DNA from 2 places in the Bacillus mojavensis genome. Region 1 is predicted to be linked to the other one. Evidence: riboswitches for the same ligand, from Rfam matches in the RefSeq annotation. Region 1 holds a riboswitch; the other holds the start of a gene.
What was found. Region 1 has a riboswitch for lysine ahead of HC660_RS14305 (aspartate kinase). Riboswitches for the same ligand answer to the same signal wherever they lie in the genome.
Positions count from the first base shown of each region.

Region 2: it holds a riboswitch for lysine, as region 1 does, so the genes downstream of both, HC660_RS16800 (amino acid permease) here and HC660_RS14305 (aspartate kinase) in region 1, are expected to answer to the same signal.

Region 1 covers NZ_CP051464.1:2,714,138-2,717,349, forward strand. Annotated here, with positions in the region: gene HC660_RS14300 (YslB family protein) at 1-344, shown strand, start outside; gene HC660_RS14305 (aspartate kinase) at 386-1,618, opposite strand; lysine riboswitch at 1,743-1,922, opposite strand; gene uvrC (excinuclease ABC subunit UvrC) at 1,987-3,212, opposite strand, start outside.
Region 2 covers NZ_CP051464.1:3,204,588-3,207,799, forward strand. Annotated here, with positions in the region: gene HC660_RS16800 (amino acid permease) at 1-1,209, opposite strand, end outside; lysine riboswitch at 1,314-1,493, opposite strand; gene sspJ (small acid-soluble spore protein SspJ) at 1,609-1,749, opposite strand; gene HC660_RS16810 (metal-dependent hydrolase) at 1,916-2,398, shown strand; gene HC660_RS16815 (LTA synthase family protein) at 2,500-3,212, shown strand, end outside.

The DNA.
Region 1 (3,212 bases):
GCCAAGATTACTCTTCCATGATGTATTGGGCAGGGAAACATCTCGCCCGAAAGTTTCCTCTTGAATCATGGGAGGACTTTCCGGCTTTCTTTGAAGAAGCAGGCTGGGGAACCCTCACAAACGTTAGCGCAAAGAAACAGGAGCTAGAATTCGAGCTTGAAGGACAGATCATTTCCAATCGGCTCAAATATCAGAAAGAACCGTGCTTTCAGCTGGAAGCTGGCTTCATCGCCGAGCAAATTCAATTGATGAATGATCAGATTGCCGAATCATACGAACAAGTAAAAAAGAGAGCCGATAAAGTGGTTCTGACTGTTAAATGGGATATGAAAGACCCTGTTTAATGAAAAAGGCGGTGACTGCATGAGTCCCGCCTTTTTGGTTGTCATGACACAGCTGAAGGGTGTTTCGAGAGTTCAAACGCATCGTGCAGTGCTTCCACCGCTTTTACCATGTCATTTTCGCTCACTACTGTTGAAACTTTGATTTCAGATGTGCTGACCATTTTGATTAATATGTTTTTTTCCGCCAGTACTGCAAACATTTCAGCCGCTACACCGGGATTTGATACCATGCCTGATCCAACAATGGATACTTTCGCCAATTTGCTTTCAGTTTCAATTTTTTCGAATTCAAGCGCGTCTTTGTACTCTTCAAGTACGGCAACAGCCTGGTCCGCGTCTTCTGATTTAACAGAGAAGGAAATACCGGTCTCATGGTCTCCCGCCTGCGTTTGGATAATGATATCCACATTAATGTTTCGTTTTGCAAGAGTTGTAAAAATGGTAGACAAAGTGGTCAGTCCGCTTGTCAGCCCGTAGATGGTTACCCTTGTGATTTGATCTTCGAACGCGATGCCTCTGACGATAAGGTTCTGCTCCATGGATGATTCCTCCTCAATTAATGTTCCCGCTTCTGTTTCTGTACTTGAACGCACTTCTAACGGCACTTGGTAATTTTTCGCGAATTCAACAGCTCTTGGATGAAGAACACCGGCGCCTAAATTGGCAAGCTCCAGCATTTCATCGTAAGAGATGCCGGCAAGCTTTCTCGCTGATTTCACGTAGCGCGGATCGGTTGTAAACACGCCGGGCACGTCGGTATAAATATCACATTTGTCCGCTTTTAACGCGGCAGCCAAAGCCACTGCTGTTGTGTCTGAACCGCCCCTGCCCAAAGTCGTGATTTCACTGTCGTCTGTCATGCCTTGAAATCCTGCCACAACAACTACTTTTCCCTTTTGAAGCTGGCTTTCTAAGGCAGACGTGTTTATATCCGTAATTCTGGCGTTGCCATGGACGTCCTCGGTGCGGATTCCCGCCTGCCATCCTGTATAGGAAACGGCGTCATAGCCTTTTTCCTGCAGCGCCATGGAAAGCAGGGAAATGGTGACCTGCTCGCCTGTTGCCAGCAGCATATCCATTTCACGTTTGCTCGGCTGATCAGTGATGTCTTTTGCAAGGCTGACCAATGCGTCAGTGGATTTCCCCATAGCTGATACGACAACGACGACTTGATGGCCTTTCTGTTTTTCCGCAATGACGCGATTTGCTGCATTTTGAATTTTTTCGACTGAGCCGACGGAAGTACCTCCGAATTTTTGTACAATGAGACCCATGTTAACCACCCTTTACATTTTGGTTCGTGCGGGTGAGGAGAAAGAGCGCTTTGTCCACAATAAAAAAAGCAATGAGAGGAATTGCTCTCATTGCTTATCAATTAATCATCAAGATGATTATGAACAACGAGATAGCCCTCCAAGAAAATGATTTCTTGACAGCCTTACATTTATTCAATGCACGGCCAGCAAATAATACCGATGGGGTTTTATTTGCTTCGGCGACGCTCCCCTTTCAGCCTTTTTCTCAGAATCCATCTTTCTCCAAAGGCTTACTCTTGAAGTTCGCACCTCTATCTTCACCATATTACACGATCTAATTATGAAATTAGTTCACATTTTATCAGAACTTTTTCAAAAGGACAACATTATTTTTGCAATTTGTCATAAAGCAGCTGTGCCGGCGCTTCGGGAACCCCTGCTTTTTTGATGTCCTCAAGGCTTGCTTCCTTCATTTTTTTGACGGAACCGAAATGCTTTAACAGCATTTTCTTTCTTTTTTCTCCGATACCCGGTATGTCGTCCAAAACAGATTGAAATGCGCTTTTCCCGCGGATCTGTCTGTGGAAGCTGATCGCAAACCGGTGCACCTCATCCTGAATGCGCTGAAGCAGGTAAAATTCCTGGCTGTTTCGTTCAAGGTAAACCGCCTCAAGCGGATCACCGATTAATAAATTGGAGGTTCTGTGTTTATCATCCTTTGCCAAGCCGGCAATCGGGATGTCCAGGCCGAGTTCGTTTTCTACGACGTCACGGGCTGCGTTGATCTGGCCTTTCCCTCCGTCTATAATGATCAGATCAGGCAGCGGCAGGTTTTCACGAAGCACTCTCGTATATCTTCGTCTGACAACCTCTCTCATTGAGCCGTAATCATCTGGCCCTGTGACAGTTTTGATTTTGTACTTGCGGTATTCCTTTTTGTATGGTTTGCCATCGATGAACACAATCATCGCCGAAACCGGGTTAGTCCCTTGTATATTCGAGTTATCGAACGCTTCGATTCTGTGCGGGGTATAAATATTTAAGGCGTCTCCGAGTTTCTGCACAGCACCGAATGAACGCTCCTCGTCACGTTCGATTAAAGAGAATTTTTCTTTAAGCGCGATTTTTGCGTTTTTATGTGCCAGCATAAGCAATTCTTTCTTCGCCCCTTTTTTCGGCTGATGGACGTTTGTTTCCAACAGCTGCTCAATCATCGATTGATCAACGCTGTCCGGCACTAAAATTTCCTTTGGCAGAAAATGGTTGTTTTTTGAATAGAACTGCCCGATGAAGGTAAGGAACTCTTCATCTGCTTCCTGATAAAGCGGAAACATGCTGACGTCACGTTCAATAAGCTTTCCTTGCCGTACGAAAAAGACCTGTACGCACATCCAGCCTTTATCATAAGCGTAAGCGAATACGTCACGGTCGACTAAGTCGTTCATGGTCATTTTTTGTTTTTCCATCGTTGAATCGATATGAGCGATTTGGTCACGAAGTTCCTTTGCCCGTTCAAACTCAAGGTTCTCAGCCGCCTCAAGCATTTTCTCTTCTAGCTCTTTTTTGACGTCGTTATAGCCGCCCCTTAAGAAACGGGTTATGCTCTCTACCA
Region 2 (3,212 bases), 490 kb from region 1:
TTTTATAACCAGCTTTAGACTGTAGATCGCAGACACTAAATACGGAATTAAATACGCAAGAGTCGCTGCTGTCGTTAAAAATGTAAATGCGTCACTTATTGTCCGGGAAATAACAGAGAATATGAAGACCTGTGACATCACATTTGTAATGATCAGAGAAATAACCGGGCTTCCCTTTTTATTCGTTTTCGCAAAGACCGCCGGAAAATCGCCTGCTTTAGCAGCTTGGTATGGAACCTCAGAGCCAAGCAAAATCCAGCCGAGCATCGTTCCGAATAAGCAAAGAATCGCAAGTAGTGCCATGATCACGCTTCCTGCGTTTCCGACAATCGCATACAGCACATCAACGAACGGTTTTTCAGATCCGACAAGTTTATCGTGCGGCAGAACACCCATCGTGATCAATGTCACTATAATGTAGATGCTTAACGCGATCAACAACCCTGTGATTGTTGCACGCTTGACATCACGCTGAGTACGCGCGCGTCCAGACAAGATCACTGCTGATTCAATTCCGACAAACGCCCATAAAGTAGAAATGGCGGCGTTGTGAACCTGTCCGCCGATGCCAATGGTTGTGCCATTTTCACCTTGAACCGGAAAATAAAAATGATCGAATAATGTCGTTTGAAACACAAACAATCCGGCAATGATAAAGAAAACAAAACCTAATACTTTCGAAAACGTTGTGATAAAGTTTAATTTACTTGCACCGTTAATGCTTGCAACAAGAATCGTGTGCGTTCCCCAGAGCAAAATCGTACATACAGCAAACGTCAGCAATTGGCCGAGTGTCACCTCTTGGCTGCCGACAGCAAACAGTACACGTTTATCAACTAAGATCGGGAAAAACGAAGTCAAGTAACCGGCGAGACTTGTGATAATCGCCACGTTACTGATCCAGCTCGCCACCCAGTAGCCCCACACCATTGTGAATCCGGCAGCGTTCCCTTTCTTCGGATCAGAAAACAGCGCTCTCGCATAACTTTGCGGCCCCGCTGTCAGCTCAGGCTTGCGAATCGACAAGTGCCCGAAGACAAGCGCAATCATCAGCACGCCCGCACCTGTCAAAAGCCAGGCGGACGTGGCGCCAAGCGGACTTGCAATCGAAGCAAGCGAACTCGGCAGGGAGAAAATTCCCGATCCAACCATATTTCCAACGACAAACGCCGTTAATAACCAAAAACCCCATTTTTTTGTCTGTTCCATTCCAGTACCTCCAATGATTCTTTGTACGGACCAGAACCCGAGATCATGTAAATACAAAAAAAGCCTGAACAAAAGTCCATGCTTAAAGAAACACACACCCTTGATCTCCGGATAGCCCTCCGCGAAAAAGCACGCGGCAGTCCTGCACTTATTCAGATACAGTCCCAGCATAGAGAAGGATCGGCTTTCTCCACACTTCGGCGCTGATGCCTTTTACACATGTTTAACAGCTCCTGTCAGCCTGGCATGTGTGACTCATCATCCGCGCAACCTCTACCTCACTGAGAAAGAGTGAGGATTTATTTATTCAGTTACTCCAGAAGATTATCAAAGAAAGAATGATCTGTCAAAGGGAACAGATGGAAAATGCGGATAGAGCCAAGCCCTATCCGCATGCGGTTAGCGATTATTTTTCTTTTTTTGCACAGCTTCTTGAAGCGGATCATCTTTAAGAGCTGAACCGGCATCCTCAAGAGCTCCTTGGATTACGTTTTTTTCTTTTTCAGATCGTTTCCCTTTATCTTTATTAAAGAAAGCCATTCGTATCACCTCTTTTAGAAAATAGGTACATCTTTAAGATGCCTTTTTCTCAGAAAATTATGCGTCTCATTTTTTTATCGGCCAAAGTTCTGTTGCTCAAACATACATTCTCTTGATATATTTGTAATTCAGAGATTTTTGCAAAAGATAAAGGAGAAGCGGGGAAATGACAGGAAAAACACACATCATGGGAGGCATCGCTTCTTGTACCGCAGCAGCTTATTATTATGGATTTGACCCAGTACTCATGGCGGCGTCCGGCGCGGTTGGCGCATTAATTCCCGACATCTGCCACACACAAAGTAAAATCGGAAGAAGATTTCCTATCTTATCGAAAATAGTAAGTTCCGTATTTGGCCATCGCACCTTTACACACAGCCTGCTGTTTCTTCTCATCATGTTTTTTATCACAGCTACATATATTCCAGATAAAAACATATCAGCAGGGCTGATGATTGGAATGGCAAGCCACTTGGTTCTGGATGCCTGGACAGTGAATGGCATCAAATTGTTATTCCCTTCAACCATTCGCATACGGCTGCCGCTGTATATGAAGACAGGCAGTTTTTCCGAACAGCTTGTGTTGGCCGGTCTGACAATAGCATCATGCTATTATTTTTATATGCTGTTCCATGGGCGCATGTTTTAAACCGAGTGCTGAAGCTTGTCTAAGAAGACTGTTTTTAGTAGGTTTTACATAAGAAGCATCTCATGGCAGATGTTCAAGAAAACGTGAGGAGTTATAAATTGATGAAAGGAACCTTTTTTCACAATCAGCGTTTTTTAAGTTTATCCATCTTATTCATGTGGATCAAAACTTATGTGATCTATAAACTGGGCTTTGATTTGCAGACCGACTCTCTATTACAGGAGCTGATTCTGCTGATCAATCCGCTTAGCTTCATACTCCCTCTATTTGGAATTGGCCTGCTTTTACAGGGCAGCAAGCAGCGCATCTTTTTGCTGATTGCCAATTTGGTTCTGACTGCCATTTTGATCTCCAACACGATTTTTTACGGCTTTTATATCGATTTTATTACCATCCCGGTTTTGTTTCAGGCAAGCAACATGAGCGATATGGGCAGCAGTGTAAAAGAGCTGTTCAATCCTTTGTTCATCGCTCTGTTTGCGGATTTGACTTTTCTTCTTCTGCTCTCCAGAAAAGAAAAGAGACCGGAGTCAAAAGCGAACCCTCGTACGGTCAAACGGTACTATGCCGCTTCCTGCGGGTTTCTTATATGTACGCTGGGGCTTGCCGAAATTGAACAGCCGAAGCTCTTGGCCCATTCCTTCGACCGGGAAGTGCTCGTCAAAAGTATTGGTCTGTTTCAGTTTCACATCTACGATACCATTTCTCAGTCTGTCAATATGAGTGCGAAGGCATTTGCCGATGAAGACAGCCTCTCTACAATCAAAAACTACACTGAGGCTGACTACAGCAAGCCCAATCAAAGCAAGTTCGG